Regions from separate parts of the Clostridium amazonense genome, predicted to be linked through region 1. Evidence: riboswitches for the same ligand, from Rfam matches in the RefSeq annotation. Region 1 holds a riboswitch; each other region holds the start of a gene.
The links. A riboswitch is a leader RNA that binds a small molecule or an ion and turns the genes downstream of it on or off. The one in region 1 is predicted to bind cyclic di-GMP.
Positions count from the first base shown of each region.

Region 2: linked by a shared signal. The riboswitch ahead of AC07E4_RS11975 (glycosyl hydrolase family 18 protein) and the one ahead of AC07E4_RS13030 (cell wall-binding repeat-containing protein) in region 1 are both predicted to bind cyclic di-GMP.
Region 3: linked by a shared signal. The riboswitch ahead of AC07E4_RS01740 (carbohydrate-binding protein) and the one ahead of AC07E4_RS13030 (cell wall-binding repeat-containing protein) in region 1 are both predicted to bind cyclic di-GMP.

Region 1 covers NZ_JBWKMH010000031.1:93,514-102,059, reverse strand. Annotated here, with positions in the region: gene AC07E4_RS13030 (cell wall-binding repeat-containing protein) at 1-2,930, opposite strand, end outside; cyclic di-GMP riboswitch class II at 3,145-3,228, opposite strand; gene AC07E4_RS13025 (hypothetical protein) at 3,815-3,982, opposite strand; gene AC07E4_RS13020 (hypothetical protein) at 4,194-6,254, opposite strand; gene AC07E4_RS13015 (hypothetical protein) at 6,387-6,977, opposite strand; gene AC07E4_RS13010 (O-antigen ligase family protein) at 7,019-8,546, opposite strand, start outside.
Region 2 covers NZ_JBWKMH010000028.1:84,000-92,545, forward strand. Annotated here, with positions in the region: gene AC07E4_RS11945 (HAD family hydrolase) at 1-644, shown strand, start outside; gene AC07E4_RS11950 (MarR family winged helix-turn-helix transcriptional regulator) at 853-1,299, shown strand; gene AC07E4_RS11955 (FUSC family protein) at 1,302-2,369, shown strand; gene AC07E4_RS11960 (hypothetical protein) at 2,505-4,337, shown strand; gene AC07E4_RS11965 (sensor histidine kinase) at 4,379-5,116, opposite strand; gene AC07E4_RS11970 (LytR/AlgR family response regulator transcription factor) at 5,724-6,455, opposite strand; cyclic di-GMP riboswitch class I at 6,649-6,733, shown strand; gene AC07E4_RS11975 (glycosyl hydrolase family 18 protein) at 6,796-8,546, shown strand, end outside.
Region 3 covers NZ_JBWKMH010000003.1:186,527-195,072, reverse strand. Annotated here, with positions in the region: gene AC07E4_RS01750 (GNAT family N-acetyltransferase) at 1-544, opposite strand, end outside; gene AC07E4_RS01745 (GNAT family N-acetyltransferase) at 647-1,162, opposite strand; gene AC07E4_RS01740 (carbohydrate-binding protein) at 1,471-1,953, opposite strand; cyclic di-GMP riboswitch class II at 1,978-2,061, opposite strand; gene htpG (molecular chaperone HtpG) at 2,190-4,064, opposite strand; gene AC07E4_RS01730 (VanZ family protein) at 4,469-5,542, shown strand; gene AC07E4_RS01725 (hypothetical protein) at 5,742-5,945, shown strand; gene AC07E4_RS01720 (LCP family protein) at 6,456-7,415, shown strand; gene AC07E4_RS01715 (APC family permease) at 7,483-8,546, opposite strand, start outside.

The sequences.
Region 1 (8,546 bases):
TCTATTAATATTTTTGCAACTTCTACATCTTCATACTTCATTGTATTTTCTGCTTTTTCTACTGCATCTTTAGCTATTTTTAAGTCTGATATTTTTAATTCTTCTACTGCTTTTTCTATAGCTACTACTGCTTCATTTATTTCTGCTACTGTTTTTCCTTCAATATTAAAGTTTAGTGCATTTTGTAATGCTTCAAAGCTTTCTACTGTATAATCTTCTTCTAGTAAGTTCTTATTTTCAACTTCATTTACTTTTTCATTTAAAATTTCAGTAGCTTCTTTCATTTCTTTTTCTGATTCTTTTATTGTTTTATAAGTTATTTTCATTATTTCATCAGAGTTTTCATTGTCTACAAATCTTATTCTTGATGCATTTTCTACATATGATGTAAATACAACATTGTTATTTTCATCTTTGTAGTCTTTGTATTCAAAGCCTTTTTCTGATGCAAATGCTTTTAAGCCTTCAACTTCTAATTCATGTTTTAAGTCATCAACTACTATTTTTACTGTTTTTTCTTCTTCTCCATTTTTAACTGTCATGTTAAATTCTCTTAGTTCATATGGGAATTGTATAGTTGTTGTTCCTAATTCATTTTTTATTGTTATAGCTTTGTACATTTTTTCAAATAGTTTGTCTTTTACTTCTCCACTTGGAAGCTTTCCTGTTAATGTTTTTGCAGCTTCTACATCTTCATACTTCATTGTATTTTCTGCTTTTTCTACTGCATCTTTAGCTATTTTCAAATCTGAAATTTTTAATTCTTCTAATGCTTTTTCTATAGTTTCTACAGCTTCATTTATTTCTGCTACTGTTTTGCCTGTAACATCAAAGTTTAGTGCATTTTGTAATGCTTCAAAGCTTTCTACTGTGTAGTTATCTTCTATTAAATTTTTGCTATTTACTTCTGAAACTTTTAAAACAAATTCTTCTTTAACTTCAAATAATATTGTTTTTACTGAATTCATTGCATTACTTGCATTTACTTTTATAGTGTTTACTTCTTCCTCAGTTTTTGCTTCATTTATCACTGCCTCTGCATCTGTTTTTATTTTGTTTATATTATTAAAATTATCAACAGTATAATCTTCTTGCTTATATTTTTCTAACTCTTTATTTAAATCATTTTTTGCATTTTTCTTTACTTCATCAAGCTTTGATTCTTGTGGTGTTTCAGGCTTTTCTGGTGTTTCAGGTTTTGATGATGTACCACCACCTCCGCCAGAACTTGCTCCACCACCAGTAGATGGTTTCGTTATTGTTCCTATATTTTTGTCGCCACCTATAACTTGATCTTTGTTACCTTCTAGTTTTTCAACTTTTCCATTAGTAACATCTATTTTTACATCATTTGCATTACTACTAACTTTTAAAGCTGTAACACTACCATCATTACTTATTTTTGTTCCCTTTGCAGAACCCGTTATTTCAACATTTTTTATTTTAGATTTTTTCTCTATTTTTACTGAAGCTTCTTCGCCATTTACTTTAACACTATTTATTTCTCCTCCAAGCTTCACTTCAGATTTTTTTCCTTCAACCACAATTTCTTTTATGTTTCCAGATATGTATGTCTTAACTTTTTCCCCAATTGTTAATTTAGTTACTACTCCATTTTTACCATTTACAATTGATGAACCTGTTTTATCATTAACTTCTATATTATGTATTGTTCCATTATTTAAAAGTGTTCCACTTTTTATTTCATTTAAAATCACTTTTCCCTTTAATTCGCCCTGATTTATAACGTCACCTTTAGGCATGTCTACCTTAATTTCGCCACTAAAATTACCATTTAGCTCTACAACTATTTCTTTATTACTTTTTATTTCATAATTCTCTTTAACATCTGTTTTTGGAGTAAACTTAATTAATTCCCCATACTTTGAATTTTCTACAGCAGATTCTAACTCTTTTACTGTGCTAACTTCAATTCCTTTAGTTACATTTAGTACTTCATAAAGTTCTTTTAGTGATTTTTCATTTATACCAAAACCAACTTGTGTTAAAGCTTTTATTTGCTTTTCTTTTAAGAATTCTTTTTGTACTTTTGAAACTTCTGTTCCTAAAAGCATAACTGGTGCTCCTTCTTTTGCTGCTAAAGAACCTGATGACAATGCATCTACAAGTTCACTTTCTTTACTAGCACCATCTTTAGCTACATAAATATTTTTTAATTCTTTTTCATCATAAAACTTCTTTAAAACTTCTCCATTAGTTTCTCTTCTATCTTGTCCACCAATTCTTAATGCTTTTATACTATTTGCATTTTCATCAGAAACTACAGCATTTCCACCTATAACATAAGTTTCAGATATTTCGTTATCCTTTACGAACTTATCAGCACCTCTTAAACTTTTCCCATCTGATAATAAAACTGCCATACCTTTTTTTGCAGCTGGAGAAGCAATACTCATTGCATCAGCAAGTCTTCCATCTAATCCATTAACAACAGCAACAGCTTTAGCATCTAATTTTTCTGCCACTTTAAGTGAAGTTTCAAATCTATTTTTTCCTAATATTCTGAAAGTTTTAATTCCCATAGCCTCTAATTCATTAACTACATTTTTAGATACTACACCTTCACCACCAACAATAGAAACATTTTTAACTTTTAATCTTTCAAGTTCTTTTTTGGTTGATTGAGATAACTTGTCCATTTCTGTTAATAAAATTGGAGCATTCTTCATCTTTGCATAAGGTGTTGCTGCAAGAGCATCTGAAAGTGCTGCTCCATTAACTAAAACTGCTGTATCTGAAATTTTCCATCCCTCTTTACTAACCTCAATAGCTGACTCATATCTTGTAGCACCTGCTAACAACTTTTCACTAATAACATCCTTTGACTCGACAGCAAATACGCTTGTTCCAACAGAGCCTAAAGTTGCCCCTAAAAGAAGTGTTGAAATAATTTTTGACCCTTTTCTCATGAAATTCTCTCCCTCTTATACATAAAATTTCCCTTTATACCATTACCATTCATAGCTGAATTTATGACACAATTTAAAAATTTGAAGTGATACTTGCTATTTTAATATGTTTTTTTAATTGATAATTCAATTTAGACTTGAATTGACACAATTCCGACCATATAAAAATTATGTCACAATAAAAAACACCTATAACAATAATTCACTAAAAATTATTGTCATAGGTGGGTTGCTCTACTTGCTCCGCATAATCTAAGAGCCCAAATACAGATTATACATCATAACTCCCTACTTATTATATGATGTATATCTAAGTTCTAGATTACACCCTTATTAATTACCACTTTTAAATTTATATTCATAATCATTTTATATTTATACCAAGAATTAAATTAAATATTGTAATAATATTTAATTTAAATTCTTAATATATTTTAAAATGCGTTTGGACTATCTCATATTTTTCTAAACTTTATAAGACTTTATTCAACATAAACCCTTATAAAATAACCATATTTAAATCTTAAACAATTTATTTTTCATAATATTAAATAATTTAATATTTTTTCCTCAATTACAATTAAAATTATATATTCTTTGTATATTTATTTCAAATATTTTATTATTACTTATTTTGACCTTTTTCTTACATTTTAGACATTTTTCTTAAATCCTTGTCACTTTCTTATCATTAATCAGCAAAAGAAAGTTTTTTTGTGTAACCTGGAATTCATTCTAAGACACTTTCCATTTGATTAATTGCAATTTATAATTTTATTACCCTATCAAGGGATACCAGCATTGAAATCTATTTTTTTGTAACCCTGAATTCATTCCGGGATATTCCTCCTTGTTTTATTACAATTTTATAGTTTATATCCATATTAAGGTCCACCTGGATTCAAATCCCGGCTACATAAAATAGAAATTCCAGCTACGTTTAAACATAACATCCAAATTCCCTGTAATCCGAAATTCATGTGCTTTGTAACTCGTAATTCATTCCCAGCTATTCGCCTTTGATTTATTGTAATTTTGTAATTTATATCCACATCACAGGTCACCGGGATTAAAATCCCGGCTACGTTAATAACAAATTCTAGCTACGTTTTAAAAAATCTCAATTTACTTTTGTTAATTTATTTTTTAATACCAATCTTTTTGTATTTTGGAATTTATTCCAAAATACTCTCAATAAATAAAAAATGAATGAACCAGTTAAATAACTAGTTCATTCATTTATATTATATTAAAAATTCATTATTAATTTGCTTTTAAATCTAATCTTAAATTAACTACTTCCTTATCATCAGTATACTCATCATCATATCTATATATATCTAATGTAAGATTTACAACTTCAGCCCTATTGCTTTTACTCACAATACCATCTGTTCCAACAATATTATTGTCACTATTTGCTATTTTTACTCCATATTTATATTTAGAAGACATTTTGCTATATATATTATCTAATATGTTATCTTGATAGTTAATTTCTCCAAGTTTATCTTGTTTTAAATTAAAAATAAAATTTTCAAATTCTAAATCGTCTTCCACTTGATATACATTTTTAACTAATTTATCTTGAATTTCATTCCACCCCATACCTAAACAAGTAAGACTTTTTCTATTTTCTTTTATACTTTCAACTTTCCCTCTAATTTCCTCTAAGCTTTTTTCATCTAATTCTTTTCCTTCATACTTGCTCATTTCATTTAATTTTTCATTTATAATAACTACTAATTCACTTTTTAATATTTCTTCTATTTTGCTTAAATCATTATTTTTTTCATTTAAAATTTTCATTGCTATTTTTTCTTTATAAACATCTTCAACATTATAAAATCCTTCAACTCTTAAGTTATCCATTAGTTTTGTTAATTCTTCAGCATTATCTGCATTAATTATATTATCAATATCATTTTTAGATAACTCTAATGATTCATCTAAAAACTTTGATATATTTCTTAAATCTTCAAAATAATCATATCCTAACTTTCTTTCATCAATTAAATCTAAAAACTTATTAGCAACTATATTTTGATTTATTTTTAATAAACTGTCATATTTTTCAAATGGTGTTTTATCTTCTATTAAATCAATATATTTTAATGATTTTAAAACATCCATAATATCTGTGTTTCTATGTATAACTTTTATTCTATCTACAATTTGTTGCTTTATATTGCTTTCCATTTTAATATCATCACATTCTTGATAATCCTTATCTTTTAATGTTCCTTTTTTTATAGTTACAGTTACATTGTCTTTTAAAGGTTTAGTAAATTTTACAAATATACCTGAGTTTTTATAATCCTTTCCTCCAGAATATAAATCGAAAAAATCAATATTCTCAATTTCTGGTCTTGTTCCATCATTATATACTACATCTATACCTTCTGATAATTTATTATGAACATCTTCACCATTGTCTATTTTTAATAATTCTTTATTAAAATCTATTCCAAATTCATCTAATGAATTGCCCATATAGAAGTAATTACCTTCATCTGCCAATTTAACTGGATCTATGTTAACTTCTTTTTTATAATTTATATTTGTATTATCAATCTTATTTCCATTTTCATATTTTACATTTGAAATATTAAGATTCACTACATCCTCATCTTTAAGATTTAAATGCCTTACTGTTGATATACATGCCTTTTTATTTCTAACCTTAACTTCAAACAATTTTACATTTTCTGTTTTCCCTGTTTCTTTTCTTGTTACTTGCATTTTATAATTTTCTAGCTTTTCAGCCGATTCCTTATCTATCTCGCCATCAAAATTAACTTGAAAATCTCCATCATAAAATCCATCATTTGATCTTTCAAGTTTAATACTTGAGTTCACATCTTCATTAGGTTTATTTTCTGACTTTATAGTTTCCTCAATTATGTTTCCATTCTCATTAAGTTTCTTTTGAATAATTTCATTTTTAACTTTATATATCTCATCTTCCTTTGCAGTTGCTGTATACTCATCTATTTTTATTGAGTCTCCTGCCATTAATGATACTCTATATGCTCTGTTAACTTTACTTGCATCTATGTAATCATTCTTTTCATTATCATGATATGATAATAATTTTCCACTCATCAAATCTTTCATATAGTTTGTATATAATTTTCCTTCTCCCCCCATTAATTTCTGTATCTGGCTTTTTTGTAATTCCTTACGATCATATTGTACTAAACTTTCATTTTCCGTTTGTATTAATATTTTATCTATAGCTCCAAATACTGTTGTTAAATTTGCTGATGATATAATACCAACTAGTGCCAATGTACAAATACATTTTAATGATTTCCTATTCATTTTTAATTCCCCCTTAATTTACATAACCTTTGGTAAACATTTATATATCATATTTTTACATATTTTAATTAATTTTCATCGTAATAGTTTTTGCTTTTTCTATTTTTTTACTTATCTATAATTAAAACTACTTTACTTTAAATTAACTCTTAATTTTTCTGAAACTTGTTGTTCATTTAAAACTTCTTCAACAAATCCTCCAAATTTTTTTCTTTCTACATAATAATCTAAATTAGTATCATCTACTTTCACTTCATACTTAGAAGAATCTTTAACCCCTACAAGTTCTACAACTATTGCTGTTGTTCCTTGTACAGCACCATCTTCAACTAATATTTTAACATCTGGATTTTCTTTTTTATTAACTGTATCTTTTTCACCATTCTTATCACTATTTTTCTTTAATTCATTAGTTTTAGAATCCTTATCATTATTATTGATTTTTTCTTCAATAATTGATTTTATTTCTTCTGAAGTTAAGTTTCTCTTTACATTATCTTCTTCTAATTTAATTTGCTTTTTAATCTCTTTAATATCTTTTTGATCAATATCATAATTCTTTAATATCTCACTATAATCAGATACTCCTTCTAATTTATTACTTGAATTTTTTACATAATTCGAATCATTATTTTTCATTTTACTAATTGATTTTAATCCTACCCCTACTATAATAATAAGTACAATAATTACAGTTATTATTTTCATATTTTTCTTATTCATTCTTTTCCCCTCTTATCTTTTAATTTCATTTTTAACCCTTTTTAATACTCTTTTTTTATAAATTTAACATTATAATTAATTCCTATGCCCATTCCTGTTAATATCCATGCTGAAGGTGCTACTCCTAATACACTATCATTAAAAATATTAACTATTAAATATCCAAATATACTAACAAAAATAGCTAATCCAAGTATAGTTTTAAAATCATTCACTTCTATTTTAGAATATATTTTTATACTATTTGTAATGTAATATATATACATACTTAAATATATTATTAAGGATATAATGCCTGTATTTACTGCAATGTTTAGATATTGACTATGTGGCTTGTCTATTATTACTTGACGTTGATATGAATTAGCAATTCCAACATAATCATTCTTAGGAAAATGTATTGCAAAGTTATCTGGTCCATATCCCAAAATTAATGTTTTTTTAAGCAGTGGAATTGTTCTTGACCATATGTATCCTCTGTTTGAACCTAAGCTTTCCTTTCCTTCAAATCCTAATTTTTCAACATCCCTAACTTCATAAATTTCTCCATTAATTAAATTTAAATACTGTAACTCTTCATTTTTTCTTATAAAAGTTACATCTAAAGCTTTTTCCTTTACTTGAATAGCCTCATTTCCATTCCAATTGCCTAATTTAAACATGTAATTTTCAAAGTTTTCATCTAAAACTTTGAAAAAACCATTCTCTTTATCTTGTTCTAAGCTTAATATGTTATTTTCATTATCTATTACTATATAATTATTATTTATAAATTTTAAATATAAATTTTTATCATTCTCACTAAATCCAACCGTATCTTTATCTATTAAATCAATACTTTTTACCCTTGTTCCACAATTCTCTTTTGTAGTTGAAAACATATTTACTATTTCCTTTGATATACTGGCAATATTTTCAGTTATTCTATTGTCAGCAATTTTATTGACTATAACAGAACTAAATATCAACAAAAATATGATAATTGCGAATTTTCTTAGTGAAATTTTCTTGTTTTTTATAGCTATTAAAATGATTAATATACTAGAACATATAATAGATACCACTCCGCCTCTTGAATTAGACCCTATTAAATTTATAATCATCAAAATATCTAAACATAAAAACAAAATTTTATGTAACTTATTTTTTGTATATATCATAAATGTACTTATATATGGTATTAAAACTGAAGTATAACTACCAACATAATTGGGATTTCCTAATGTTGAATACACCATTCCTTTTTCAAAAGAAAACTTCAATTGATCTCTAAATTCTTTATCCTTATTAGATACTATTAATGCCTTTCCTAAGTTTGTGTTAAAAAAGTCTAAATTTAAATATTGAAATAATCCTATAATTCCTACACAAGTAGCTGTTAATAATAAAGATAATACAACTATCTTTATTGCCTTATCATTTTCAGATATATTCATAGCTACAAACATCAAAATTACATAGCATATTAATGTAATTGTTCCTTCATACCTATTTATCATCCCAATAAATGATGTGAATTTATTTTTTGATATAACTGCAGATAATAAAATCATAAAAGTATACGTTATC
Region 2 (8,546 bases), on a different contig from region 1:
CTTACATGACTGAATATAGTTATAATAAACTTCAACAATTATTAAAACTAAATAAATTTATTTTTATTCCATGTACTATGAGAAGTATTGAGCAGACTTTAAGAGTTGGATTTATAAGAGAATACAATCCCAAAATAATGATATGTTCTAATGGTGCACAAATATATATAAATGGAAAATTAGATTTAGAATGGGATAATTATATGAGAGGTTTTGTGACATTAAGTGAAATTGAAAACAATATTAGTGTTATAAATAAATTAAATATTAAATATGAAGAAATTATAAATATAGAAGATTTTTATATTAACGTAAAATTTAAAAGTGATTTAGATGCAATAGAAAAATATAAAATTATATGTAATAAATTTGATAAGGATTTTATGGTAGGTCAAGTAGCAGCAAAAGTTTTTATAATTAATAAGAATATAAATAAGTTAAAGGCGGTTGATTATATAATAAAAAAATACAATATAAATAAATTAATAACATCAGGGGATAGTGATGTAGATAAAGAATTTACTAAAAGAGGGCAGGCAATATTGCCTAAACATAGTACATTTACTCATGAAAATGCAATAATTACAAAACAAGAAGGAATATATGCTACAGATGAGTTACTTAATATAGTAGAGATATATTAAATTATATTAGCTAAAATCCATGATAAGATGTCATGGATTTTAATATTTAGAGATATATTAATTTTATTTAAATTAATATATGAAATGTAAAATAAAAATTATTTTTGATAAAATTGACATAAGGAAAATTTTTTAATAAAATATAGTTAACAAAGTAAACTATATTTTATTAAAAAATTTTAAGAGAGAAAAGTGGTGAATTGTATTAATGGAAGATATAGATTGGAAATATATGATGGAAAAAATGCAAGAAATAAGATTGTTTAGTAGAACATTAATACGTCGTGCTACTAAAGAGTATGAAATACCATCAGAACATCTTGATTTATTATCTCAACTTGCTATTCGTGAAGAAAAAATGACACCTATGAACTTAAGTAAAATTATGGGGGTAAATAAAACTATAATAAGTAGAATAATAGAACAATTAAATATTAAGGGATATTTAATTAAAACTAGAGACGAAAATGACAAAAGGAGTTATTTTTTATCCATAACTGATTTGGGAAGAGAAAAATTGGATGATATATATAAGCATTATTTGGGTCCAATATATGAATTAAGGAGAAGAGTAGGGGAAGAGGATTTTTTAAAACTTATTCAATGTATAGAAAAAGCAAATATAAAAATGAAAGAGCCTAGACAGGAGGAATAATAATGACTTTTTATGAAGCAATGCAATTAGGCGCAAATAGATTAAAACCGTTAATACAAGAGACAACTGATGAAAAACTAAAAAGAAAATATATTATAGCTTTTGTTATAAAGAATTTTTTATGTTTATTATTTTGTATGGTTATTGTTACTACTTTTAGTGTAGTATTTGGAACAGAAAATAGTATTGTTGGAGTTGTAACAGTTATAGCTTTGATGACTTTTAGATTTTCACATTTAGATTTTAAGGTGGGACAATCAACATTTGCACTTTTGGGTATATTTGGAATATTTATTATCAGTCCATATATAGTTACCATAGTCAATCCAATATTAGGATTAATTATAAATTTTATATCAATAATGACAATTGTAATTTTATCATGTCATAATGTTATGATGGCTAATCAATCTACATTAGTTTTATCATATTTACTTTTATATGGTTATAGAGTTAGTAATGTAGATAACTATGTAAATCGTATTTTTGCATTGATATTAGGTGGGATAATAGTTTCAATAATTTTTTATTTTAAACATAGAAAAATGAGCTTTAAAAATAGTTTTTCAGAAATAATAAAAGATATTGATTTTACCACAGAGAGAAGTAAATGGCAATTAAAACTTTCACTAGGAATATGTACAGCTATTTTAATAGGAGAACTTTTACATATACCTCGTGTAATGTGGATTGGATTCTCATGTATGTCAGTACTTCAACCTAGTAAGGAAAAAATGGAATTTCGTATTAAAACTAGACCAATTTATATGATATTAGGTTGTATAATATTTGGTATTATTTATTTTGTTTTACCAGAACAATTTAGAGGTTATATGGGAATGATAGGTGGATTCATGGTAGGATTTTCTGCTACTTATCAGTGGCAAACTTCATTTAATTGTTTTGGAGCATTAACGGCAGCAGTACCTATGTTTGGCATAGGCTGGGCAATAATTATACGTATAGTAGATAATTTTTTAGGAGCTATATATAGCAAGATTTTTGATAAAATTTTTGATAAAGTACATGAAAATATATTTGTTAGCGATAGTATAAATGAAGCTAGCTAATAAAACAACTGGATAAGAGTATAGAAAATATTTTAATATTTTCTATACTCTTATTATTTATGTTTTATAATATAAATATTCCTTGAACTGATACGAAAAATATATATAATAAACAAAGAATATAGGAGATTATTAATGAGTAGCAAAATAGGCATAGCATTATCACTAGTTATTGGAATTACATTAAGTACATATTCCAATGTATATGCAAAATATAACACAAATGTGTCAAATAGAGATTTTGAAGAAAAAAAGAAAGAAATAAAAGATTTACACATTAAATGGTTAGATGAAAATACTACTTTTTATCTTGGTGGAGATATTATTGTAGAGGCATATGTAAATGGAGAGAAAAATGAAAACATTTTGTGGAGTATACGAGAGTTAGATGGTAAAACAAATGTGGTAAATTTAGATGCTGTAGGGAGCAAAGCAATATTATATGCAAATAATGTTGGAAGGGCAGAAATAATTGCATCAACTAGTGATAATACAGATTCAATGAGACATATAGTAGTGGATGTGAAACAATATTCTAATGATGATTTTAATAACGATTTAATTTCAAGTAATATTATTCCTGTATTAAGCAAAAATATAACTTCAAGTCAAAAATCACTTCAAGTTGAAGTTGATAAAAATATTTCAACAAATGAAAAAATAGAAAAGCTAGATGTATATTTAAAGAAGTTATCTAAACTTGGAAAATTAGCAAATGAATCTATTAATTTAGAACATGATGAATATGAAATGCATACTATCACAATAGATGAAATAAATAATATTAAGTTAGAGATAAGATTAGAAAAAAACGATGAGTCTTATGAACAAATGAGAGAAAAATTAATTAATATAGAGAAGTATAATGAAGAAAATTCAACTGAAGATGATAACTTAGGAGAAGAAGGAAACAGTAATGAAGATGGTAATTTAGGAGGAGAAGAAGGAAACTCTAATGGAGAGGGTAACTTAGGAGATGAAGAAGGAAACAGCAATGAAGATGGTAATTTAGGAGGAGAAGAAGGAAACTCCAATGAAGATGGTAACTTAGGAGGAGAAGAAGGAAACTCCAATGAAGATGGTAACTTAGGAGGAGAAGAAGGAAACTCCAATGAAGATGGTAACTTAGGAGAAGAAGAAGGAAACTCCAATGAAGATGGTAACTTAGGAGGAGGAGAAGGAAACTCCAATGAAGATAGTAATTTAGGAGGAGAAGATGAAAACTCCAGTGAAGATGAAAATTTAGATGAAGAAGAAAATAATAAATTTGAAGATGTTTTTAAAGTGCCTAAGAGTGAAATAACTCAAAATTTAAAGAATATGATTATACTTGATGGGTATGGAAATGAAGAGAATCCAGTAAGAATAGAAGTAAATAGAGAGTTAGCTTCTATTAATAAAATACATACCATGGATGAGTATTTAAAGAAATTGATAAAATTTAAGAATTTGAAAGTAATAGAAAAAAGGGAAACATCTGAATATAGCATATACAATATAAGAGTACAGGATAAAATTTTAAGTCAAGTATTAAAAATTAATGATAATAATGATTTTTATATAGAAATTATAGTTGATAAAAATGATAAAGAGTCCTATAAGCCTATAATTGAAATGTTAAATAAATTAGACAGTGATATAATTAATGATTTAGATATAAATATTAATGAAAATATGAATGGAAACATTAATTATATTACAGGTAAAAATGATAAATATGAAGTTGAAGAAATTAGAAATATAATTCTAACTAGTAAAATTACTAAAAAAGACGAAAGTGTACAAAAAGAAGAACAATTGATTGTAACTAAAAATAGTTCAGAGGACAAAATAATAAAAAGTAATTATATAATAGAAGGAAGTAAGAAAAAAAATGAAATTGAAGCATTATTAGATACTGCTATGATTTTATTAATAGTTTTTGGTGTAGGGATATTAAGTATTAAAAAAATATTTAAAAGAAAATAAAAGATTTTAAAATAAGAGTGCAATTTTAGTATTTTGCACTCTTATTTTATTGGAATCATAACAAATGAAGAAAATTCATTAGAATCAAAGGAGAACTCATAACAACCATTATATTTAAGAACTGTACTTTTCACGTTAGATAACCCAAAACCATGGTTAATTGAATCTTTTTTTGAAGTTAAAAATATCTTTTTTTCAGTCTTAATTAAACCATCAAAGTTGTTTTTTATTTCAAAAACAAAGTTATTATTAATAATTTTTGACTTTATATTTATATAACTAGGTTTTTCATTTTTAGATTTTTTACAAGCATCTATAGAATTATCTATTAAATTACCTATAATTATGCATAAATCAAAATCTGATATTTCTACCTTAGTAGGTATATTTATATCTAATGTTATATTAATATTATTGGAAATACAGATTTCTTTCTTTTTTAAAAATAGAGCATTCAATATTTTATGATTGGTAAAAACTTCATAGTTAGTACTATTAAATCCAGTGCCGAATTTTTCTAAATATTTAAGGGCTTCTGTATAATCTTCATTTTTCATTAAATTATATAAAATTATTTTGTGATTTATAATATCATGGGATATTCGTCTAATATCAGATTGATATTCTTCTAATTGATTTAGATTGCTTACTTGAAGTTCATATTGCATGTTTAGTATTTTATTTTTATGTTTATAAATAGATAAATCATAAGCCTTAGATATACCAATAATTATAAATATACAAAAAAATATTTCAATTAGAGAAGAAGTTAAAAACATAGTACTTACTAAATGAGAGTGCTTTGAAAAATTAAGAATGAAGAAAAAACTATAATTTTTTACTATAAGTAAAATAAAAATAAAAATAGGTATAAACATGTTTAATGATGAAAACATAAACTTGAATTTATCAATTGTAAAATTTTTAAAAAATAAAAATTCACATAAAAAATATAAAATTATTGAAGCTAAGAATAATTTTATAAATTTATTATTGGATAAAGCTAAAAAATAAATATTATTTTTGCTAGCAACTTCATATAAGCTAAAAATGGTTGTAAATGATAATAGAAAAATATAATAGGATTTAAGTGAAAGTATTAAAAAACTAAAAAAGTTTTTATTAGAGAAAACATATATAAAACAGCATATAAAAGAAAGATAGAGAGAAAATCTTAACAAATCAATTTTGTTTGTATAAACCAACAAAAACAAAGTGGATAGCAAAGTATAATATGGAGTAGTTAAATGTAAAAAACATTTTAAATTAATTTTAAAAAATTTATGGTATGAATAAGGTAAATATATACCAATAAGTCCAAGAATAATAAATAAATATTCTATGCTAATTTTTCATCACTCCTTTATACATTATTAGATAAAGTTATTAATTATTTAAAAGTTTAGATTTTATAAAATTAGTAAATATGTCTCGTGTTGAATTTAGATATTTTTTACTTATAGGTACAGAATCATTTGTAGTAGTTATAATGTTAAAACCTATAATGCTTTTAAGATAAACTAAGTTAACTAAAAAACTTCTATGACATCTAACAAACATATTAGATGATAATTCATTTTCAAAAGTAGACATTTTATTATAAAATGTAATTTTTTCTCCATTTAATAAATGAGCAGTAATTTTTCGTAGATTAGATTCAAAGTATATTACATTATTTAAGTTAAATGAACATATATCTTGATTATTTTTTACATAAATAATGTTTTTGCCATTTAAATTAATCTTTTCATTTAAATCTAAAATAAGTTTTTCTATAGTGTCATAGGAAAAGGGTTTTAATATGTAATTGTAAGCATTTACACTGTAACTATCCAAAGCATATTCCTTACTAGTAGTAATAAATATTATATATTCATTGTAATTATAGTTTCGTATAGATTTAGCTAAATCTACACCATTAATACCGTCCATTAATATATCTAAAAAAAGTATATCAAAATAATCTTTATGGTTAGAATAGAAATCAAGTAGGCTTTCACCAGAATTAAAAATACTAATCTCAAATTTAATATCCGTAGAAATGGATATATTTTTTATTATTTTAGATAGCTGTTCTAGATATAATTTATTGTCATCACAAAGTCCTATTTTTATCATAATTAATAAAAATCCTTTCTGTTTAAATATACTGTAAAAAGATTATATATTACTTCAAAAAAAATCACAATAAAATAGAAAAATATTATTATCTAAAACTTACAAAAAACATATCAAAACTTTCAAAGGTATATACCTTGATGATTTTAATTTATATACTAGCAGTGTAAAGAAAAAACATATTATTTAAAATATGAAGAAAAGGCAAACTTAAAGAAATTTAAGGACGCAAAGCTATAGGGACTAAGGTGTTAAAACTATGTCAGCCAGCTACCGAGGAGTATTTTATAGGCTCTGAGGATTAATTTAACAAAAAAATTAATTGAAGGAGAAATGAAGGATGAAAAATAAAGAATTAATGAAAAAAGTATTAGTAGCAACAATGATGACAACAATGATATCTTCAATGGGAGCAGGTGCATTAATACCGAGTATGGAAGTTTTTGCACAAACAGTTAAAAGTGAAGAAGTATCTAAAAGTGATAATAAAGATTCATTAGGAAAACGTAATGTTATGTATTATGGAGATTGGTCAATATGGGGTGGTCAAGGTAACTTTTATCCTAAAGATATTCCAGCAGATCAATTAACACATCTAAACTTTGCGTTTATAGATTTTGATGCAAATGGTAATTTAATATTTACAGATAAAGATGCAGCAGTAGGTGCACCAGTTGGACAAGAAGGTGTACAGTGGGGTGCTCCAAATGCAGGTATTTTAATTGCACTACAACAATTAAGAGCTGAAAATCCAAATCTAAAATTGGGTATATCAGTAGGTGGATGGTCTAAATCAGGAGATTTTTCTGAGATGGCTTCAAATTCTAAATCAAGAGAGAATTTTATAAAAAACATAATCAAATTTATAGATTACACTAACATGGATTTTGTAGATTTAGATTGGGAATATCCAAGTGAAGTTAGAGAAGCTGATTTAGTTGATAATGCTAATGACGAGGGAACACCAAATGCAAAACCACAAGATAAAGAAAATTATATAAAACTACTTGAAGAATTAAGAGTAGAATTAAATAATAAAGGTATAGAAACAAATAAATATTATGAATTAACAGTAGCGCTTCCAGCAGCTAAAAGTAAGGTGGATTCAGGAATAGATGTGGATAAATTATTCAATATTGTTGACTTTGCTAATATAATGACATATGACCTAAGAGGGGCATGGGATAATTATAGTGGTCATCAAACAGGATTGTATCCAAATGAAAATGATCCAATAAATAATCAGTCAGGAAATAAATTATCAGTTGATGAATCAGTAAATTACCTTATTGAAAAAGGTGCTGAACCAGAAAAGATAGTTATAGGAGCTGCTTATTATACAAGAGGTTGGAACAAGGTAGAAAAAGGAAGTAATGCTGAGCTTCCAGGATTGTTTGGAGAAGCTGAAAAAAATGGAAGAGATGCAGATCAAACTCCTTCTTATGGAGCACCAAATGAAGCACCATTAAAATCTGGTGATGGTGGACGAGCTAGTGGAGTATGGGCATATAGAAGTTTAGATAAATTAAAATCTCAATATCCTGGTTTAAAAGAGTATTGGGATGAAAAAGCAAAAGCACCATATCTTTATGATGAAAGCACAGGCAAGTTTTTTACTTATGATAATGTTAAGTCCATAGAAGAAAAAGGAAAATATGTTCATGAAAATAATTTAGGTGGAATTATAGGTTGGATGTCTTCTCAAGATGCATCAACTAATAATACTAGTAAAAGAGATGAATTACAAAGTGCCACTAAAAATGTATTGTTTGGTGATGAAAAATTACCTGAGTATGAAATAAATTATTCAGATTTAGATGTAACTGCTACTGTTAGTACATATGAACAGCAATGGGGAGCAGACAGAAAAGGATATGAAATAACTATAAAAAATAATGAAAGATCAGAAGAAACAGATTCAGTATTAAGAGAAGTTGAAAAAGGTGCAGAAACAATTAAAGCACCTAAATTATATATAAAATCAGATAAGTCACTAAAGAGTGGAGATTATACAGCAGGTACGGTAACTTATGAAAATGGATATACAGTAGTTGATTTACAATCTGTATGGGAAGGCAAAAATATAGAGCA
Region 3 (8,546 bases), on a different contig from region 1:
ATAAGAATAAATCATTATTATTTATAATTTCCATTGCTTCTAGTATTTTTCTTTCTCTATCTATTCCTTCTTCACCTGATGATTCATTAAAATCTGATAAATACTGTGAAACTATATCTGTATGCTTTAAATTTGCTTTAACCATTTTCCCTTTTGAGTACTTGTCTAATATTACTTTTGTACATTTATATGCACCCATTCCTATATATTTTTTACATTCTACATTAAACTTATCTTCATAAACTTTTGATATTTTTGATATAAAATCAGGTTCACCTGATACTCCACTTATGCTATTTTCATTAAGTACATCACAAAGTTCATTTGTTACAATATCAAGCTTTTCCTCAGCCATATCCTGTATTGCCCAAATCCACATATCATGCCCTGGATTGCACATTGCTATTAAATCATCTTCTTCTGTCTTTAAAGCTAAAACTTCATTTCCCTCACTTATTCTATAAAAAAGATTAAATTGGACATCATAATCCTTAAATGGTTTTTTAAGTAAAACATCACTATCACTTTTAAAACAACTTAACATATATCCCCATCCCCTTTTATACAATTTTAATTTTTTTATATTAATTTGACTTGTGTATTAAAAATATTTTTTAAATTTAATATACAAGTCAAATATTTAAATCTACTTAATAAGTTTATAATTATATCTAGCCATTATATATTCATCCTCATAAATTCCATTTCTTATGATTGCATATTTTCTTTTTCCTTCAATTACAAATCCTAATGATTTATAAAGGCTTATAGCTTTTTCATTGTCCACAAATACGCCTAACTCTATTCTAACTAACATTAACCAATTATCTGCTATATCAAGTAATTCTTTCATAAGCGCTGTTCCAATACCATTTCCTTGGTAATCTTTTCCTATACTTATTCCCATACTTCCTGAATGTCTTACTCTATTAGATTTGTTTACAGATAAAGAAGCTACTCCTATAACTTTTTTCACTCCATCTTCTAATATTTCAGCCACTATCATATGATCATTTTCTGTAAGATTATCAATAATTCTTTGTGATCTTGAAATTCTTTCACTAACAATCCCCATTGTATTTTCTCTTACACCATCTTGACGTCTTATTTCATTTATAAACTCTGCATCTTCTTTTACTACTGGCCTTATTAAAAAGTTCATTTAATCATCCCCTAAATCACAAAATTTTCTTAACATTATTCTTGAAGTATTTTTCATTCAATTCACTAAATTTAAAATTTATATAAAAAAAACACTACGAATTCACTTTAGTAGTGACTCCGTAGTGGTATCTACGTGTAGGATTAATCCCTGTGTCGCTCACTTTTGCTTAGACACACTCACTTTATGTATTTATAATATACATTTTCCAATAAATTGTCAACTTAATTTCCATTTATTCAAATTATTGTTTAAATAAAACAAAAAGCTATAGTACAATATTATTTATACTATAGCTTACTACTTTTCTATTTAACTAACTCCCAAAACATTGGTGCTTCACATGGATTCCAACCTGGTTGTGCATAATGGAATCTTTTGCATTTATAAATATTTGAATTATAACTTACAATATCACCTTTTTGATATGGAACTTTGCTACTTTCAACGTGAGTTTCATCTGTATACCATTCTGGCACAACACCTACTGATTTCCAAAACATTCTTGCTTCACTTGGATTCCAGCCTAGTTGAGGATAATGAAATCTTTTGCATTCATATACTTTACCGTTATAAATTGCAATACTACCTTTTATGTAAGGGTTCTTTTCATTTTGATTTAATCCTTCTTGTGCGTTCCAAATACTCATTGGACTTTCTTCATCTACTACATTATATTGAATTTTAGAACTCTCCATTGTTTTAGCTGTAACTGTAGGAATCACTCCTCCAAATACCATTGCTGTACCTAAAAATAATGATGTAATAACTTTAACTTGTTTACTTTTCATATTAACACTCCTAATTTTTTTTAATTATAATTAGGTCGGTTGCACTACTAACTCCATATAATTTAAGTGCCCACATACAAATTATACTTCTTCATTTCCTAAATTTATTATATAATACTTTATTTTCCTTGTAAATAAAATTCTTTATTTTCTTATTTTTCCTTAAAAGGATCTTTATTTATAAAATATAAAATGGTTTCTATTACCTAAATAATAGAAACCATTTTAATATCACATTATTTCATTATTTTACAGATGTTATTTGTAAATTCTACTGGATCATTTATAGCTAATCCTTCTATAAGTAAAGCTTGATTATATAATAAATCTGTATATAATTTGAATTTTTCTTCATCTTTTTCATGAGCATCTTTTAAAGCTTTAAATACTTCATGATTTTCATTTATCTCTAAAATTTTATCCGCTTTTACATCTTGACCATTTGGCATAGCTTTTAAAACTTTTTCCATCTCTATTGAAAGTTCACCTTCATTAGATAAACATACTGGATGATTTTTTAATCTCTTTGAAGCTTTAACTGATTTAACTTTATCAGCCAATACATTTTTCATAGCTTCAAAAACTCCTTTATTCTCTTCATTTTCAGATAAATTTTTATCGTCTTCTGTCTCTATTCCTAAATCACTACTAGATACAGATTTAAATTCTTTTTCTTTATAATTCATCATCATTTTAATTGCAAATTCATCTACTTCTTCAGTAAAGTATAATATCTCATATCCTTTATCTAATACTAATTCTGTTTGTGGAAGTTTCTCAATTCTTTCCACTGAATCACCAACAGCATAGTAGATGTATTTTTGATCTTCTGGCATTCTAGATACATATTCATTTAAAGTTACCATTTTCTTTTCTTTAGATGAATAGAACATTAATAAATCTTGAAGTACATCCTTATTGCTTCCAAATTCACTATATACACCATATTTTAATTGAGAGCCAAAAGTTTTATAGAATTTCTCATATTTTTCTCTATCATTTTTTAATAGATTTTCAAGTTCACCTTTTATTTTATTTTTTATATTTTTAGCTATTAATTTTAATTGTCTATCATGTTGTAATATTTCTCTAGATATGTTAAGTGAAAAATCTTCTGAATCAACTATACCTTTTACAAATCCAAAGTAGTCTGGTAATAAATCACCACATTTATTCATTATTAAAACACCATTTGAATAAAGCTCTAATCCTTTTTCATACTCTTTTGTATAGAAATCATATGGAGCTTTTTCTGGAATAAATAATATTGAATTATAACTTACCATACCATCTACACTAATATGAACATGTTTTATAGGTTTATCAAATCCAAAGTGTTTTTCACTATAGAAGTTATTATAGTCTTCTTCAGTAAGTTCATTTTTATTTTTTCTCCAAATAGGAACCATGCTATTTACTGTTTCTTCTTCTTTATATTCCTCGTATTCTTCTTCACTACCTTCTTTTAACTTATTTTTTGTTAATTCCATTTTAATTGGATATCTTATAAAGTCAGAATACTTTTTAATTAAATTTCTTAAACTATATTCATCTAAATAATCATCAAAATTTTCATCTTCTGTATTATCTTTAATTTTTAATATTATTTCTGTACCTACAGAATCTCTATCACATTCTTCAATTGTATATCCTTCTACCCCTTGTGATTCCCATCTGTAAGCTTTATCGCTTCCAAAAGCTTTAGTTATAACAGTAACTTTATCCGCTACTAAAAATGCTGAATAAAACCCAACACCAAACTGGCCAATTATATCATGACCTTCTTCTAATTCATTTTCTTTCTTAAATTGAAGTGAACCACTCTTTGCAATAACTCCTAAATTGTTTTCTAACTCTTCTTCAGTCATTCCAATACCAGTATCACATATTCTTAACACTCTATTCTCTTTTTCTGGCATTACTTTAATATAATAATCTTCTTTGTTAAAAGTTAACGAATCATCACTTAATGTTTTATAATAAATCTTATCAATTGCATCACTTGCATTAGATAATAACTCTCTTAAAAAAATCTCTCTATGAGTATAAATTGAATTAATCATAATGTCTAATAATCTCTTAGACTCTGCTTTAAATTGTTTAGTTTCCATTTTCAAATGCTCCCTTCACCATAAAGACTATATATTTAATTTATTTTTATTTCTATTTTGTTAGCACTATATCACAACGAGTGCTAACAGCATATCTTTTATATACCATATTTAAAAATGCATGTCAAGTTCATGAATTAAACTTTTAACTTAATACTTTGTTTTGACATTTTATAATTTTATAAATATATTACCAATTATCCTAATTCAACTTTAATTAAAATTGTTAAATATTGATTAATTTCTATTATTAATTATTTACTACAAAAATTTATTAATTCTACTTAATTATGAATTAAATTAAACGAAGTTATTATAATCATATTAATTGTTTCACTGTACAAAATATAGTTAAACATATTAATTTATTTATGAACTATTTAAAATTTAGGAGGTTTTCTATTTTGAGTGCTTATTTATTTCCAATAAAAGTAGCAGTATTATTATTTCCAATATTAACTTCTATAATATGCATTCCATATGCTGTATATAATTATAGAAAATATGGAACAAATAACAAATTTAAAATATTTATTTTTTATACATTTGTTTTTTATTGTATTACAGCTTTTTTTATGACTTTATTACCATTACCACAAGTTGATGAACCTTTTTTTACAGGCTCTAATACTCAACTGATTCCATTTACATTTATAAAAGATTTTTTATCTGAAACAAGTGTTATATTAACTAAACCTAATACATACTTGCATATATTTTCTGAGCCAGCTTTTATGCAAGTTTTCTTTAACATTGTACTTACAATACCTCTGGGAGTTTATCTTAGATACTATTTCAAAAAAAGTTTTAACCAAACTTTACTTATATCTTTTTTAGTAGCTGTGTTTTTTGAGGTTACACAATTAACTGGTATATATGGAATTTACAAATATCCTTATAGATTATTTGATGTAGATGACCTTATGATAAATACGTTGGGTGGATTAATTGGGTACTCAATAACACCACTATTTAAATATATTTTACCTGATATAAATATTATAAAATCCAAAACATTTAATAAAGGCTCTTCACCAAGTTATCCTAAACGCATCTTAGCTTTTTTAATCGATTGGAATATATGTTTCTTTTTCTTTAATGAAGAAAACATCTTTTCATTTATTTTTGTAACTTTTATATATTTCATTTTAGTACCATATTACTCAAATGGATTTACGCTTGGAAAATATATATTAAAAATTAAGCTAAAAGGACCAACTGACAAATTAAGTTTTAAACAAGTATTTAAAAGATATGGTATTTTACTATATGGATTTTTTCTTTCATCTTACATACTTAATAATGGAATTGATTTTTTACTTAGAATAGAAAAATATGATTTTTTTATATTACTATTCATTATGCAAATACTACTAAATAGTTTTGCACTTATACACTTAGTCAGCCATATTTTTAAAAGAAATCCTATACTCTTACATGATAAAATCAGCCATGTAGAAAATATAAATTTATCTTAAATGTTATAAGAGAGTGTTTAAAAAATTTAACTTAAACACTCTTTTATATTTCTAATTCATTAATTTTATGTAACTTTACAATATTGTTACATAAAATTAACTATATATTTATGAAACAATGTTGAATATTTTTTGTTTCAATAGTAAAATATATACAGTTATTAAATTATTTTACATTTTATTAGAAGGAGGTATTTTTATGAAAAAACTTATAAAAAAAATTTCTGTTCTGTCATGTGCTGCTCTTTTAATTGGTGGAATTGGCTTAACAACTGTTGCTAGCGCTAGACCTGGTTGTATGTGTGATGATCCTAATATAGAATCCTGGAAAATTGGGAAATGTACTATGAGATATCACTGCAAAAATTGTGGTTGGTGGGGAGACTGGACATACTGTAAATAATAATTTGTACTTTCCAATATTGTCACATACACAGACTATTTATTAAGAAATAAACTTCAATAATTTTGTAATAATACACTATTAAATTAATTTGTATTTTACAATATAATTCTTTTAGTTAGTGTCATTATTTTAACAACTGTTATCAATATTGGATATTCTTATATAGTTAACAACTTATTAAGTGAATTATATCTTATAAATAATTTTGCTATTAGATATTGTTGTGGCAATTGAAACTGAAATTATTATAAATAGTATAAAAAATAAAATGATATCAAATTTTGATATCATTTTATTTTTTTAATTTTGATATTTGTATCTATCCTAACTATTTTTTATACTAAACTATAATTATTGTAGTGATTTTATTTTAGAGTACATAATTTTCTTTAACAATACTACTTTTTAATTTAGATTTTATACAATTTATATTTTTCTAAATTTCAACACAATTTTGCTATTTGTATGCTATACTATTTTTACTAATGTTTAACATAAATAGGAGAGGTGTTTAAATTGGATAAATCAAATAAATCCAAAAAAATATTAATATCTATTATTGTTGTTGTTTTATTAATAATTACTACTTTAACAATGTATACTCTATATTTATCAAATAAAGTTCAAAAGCACAACATTTCTAAAAATGATACAGATTTAGGAATTTCAAAAGAATTTAAAGAAAAAATAGATTCAAATCCAGATATTAAAAATATAACTAATATTGCTTTATTTGGAGTTGACTCGCCAGATGATAAAAATGAAAATGGACGTTCAGACTCAATAATGATACTTACTATAGATAATGTTCATAATAAATTAAAACTTACATCAATAATGAGAGATTCTTATGTAAATATTTCTAATCATGGAATGGATAAAATTAATCATGCATACTCCTTCGGCGGACCAGAACTAGCAATAAACACATTAAACTCTAACTTTGATCTTAACATCAATGACTATGCTATGGTTAACTTTTCTACGTTACCTCAAATTATAGATAAATTAGGTGGTGTAGATATAAATATAAAAGATTATGAAATTCCTAGTTTATCAACATATGGTATATATTCTCCTGGTGAATATACCTTAAATGGAGAACAAGCTTTAACTTACTGTAGAATAAGATATGATGGAAATGGCGATTATGAAAGAACCGAAAGACATAGAGCAGTTCTTAACAGCTTATTTGAAAAATTCAAAGAGCAAAATGTTGCTGATTATATGTCATTAGCAGATACTATACTCCCACTTGTTAAAACAAGTCTTTCAACTACTGAAATAATAAAAACTGGTACAATTATATTAACATCTGGAATGAAAAATTTAGAACAAGAACGCTTTCCTACTGATGAGTATTCTAGTGGCGAAATTATTGATGATGTATTCTATTTAACATTTGATAAAGAAAATGTTAAAGATCAAATTCATAAATATATATTCGAAGATATAAAACCTAAATAAAAAATAGAGGTTACATTAATTATATTTTATGTAACCTCCATTTTATTAATTATATTTCTATAAACTTTTAAGCAACATCTTCTACATCATTTTTATGTTTCTTATTCATTTTAATCATTAATAAATATATAGGAATTCCTATTATTAAACCACCTAGTCCCCATAATATTTTTTCCGTTGATGATTGGAATAATAGCCATATACTTACGCATATTGCAAGTATTGGAACTACAGGTCCTAGTGGAATTTTGAATGAACTTTTTAAATCTGGTCTTTTCTTTCTTAAAACTAGTACCGCTAAACATGTTGGTACATATTGTGCAAATCTTGAAACAACACTAATAGCTGCTAACTTTGTGAAACTACCTGATAAAGCAACTGGTATAGTTAATGCAACTGTAACTATTATCGCTATATATGGTGTTCCTTTTTTATTATATTTTGCTAAACATTTAGGAAGTAATCCATCTTCTGCTAGTGCTACTGCTGTTCTTGGAGTAATAAATGATGATGCTATGTTAATACCACCTATAGATACTAATGTTCCTGCACTTACTAATATTCCTCCCCAAGATCCTAAAAATATTGATGAAGCATCTGCAACTGGAGTTTTAGTTACTGCAAGTCCCTGTCCTAATATTCCAATTGATACTGTTTGTATTAATAAATAAACTACTGATACTATAATCATTACTGTAATTATTGCTTTTGGTATATTTTTTTCTGGATTATCCATATCCTCTGCTGCAACAGCTATAGATTCAAAACCTGTAAATGCATAAAATATTAAAAGAGCTGTTGCACCAAATGAACCACTTACATATGTTCCATTAGGAAATACTGGTGTGAAATTTGAACCTTTTATAAAGAAAATACCTACTGCTATGAATATAATTAATGGTAATAATTTACCTACTGTTATTATATTGTTTAAAACTTTTGATATATTTACACCTAAAATATTAACTACTCCTAGTCCCCCTAGAATCGCTACTATTATTATATTTTTAGTCATACCTTCACCAGCTGCTGGCCATATTGCTGATAATGCTGTAACAAATCCAACTGCCATAGTTGCCCATGCTATAATTCCTATAGCCCATTTCATAAATCCTACTTCAAACCCTACAA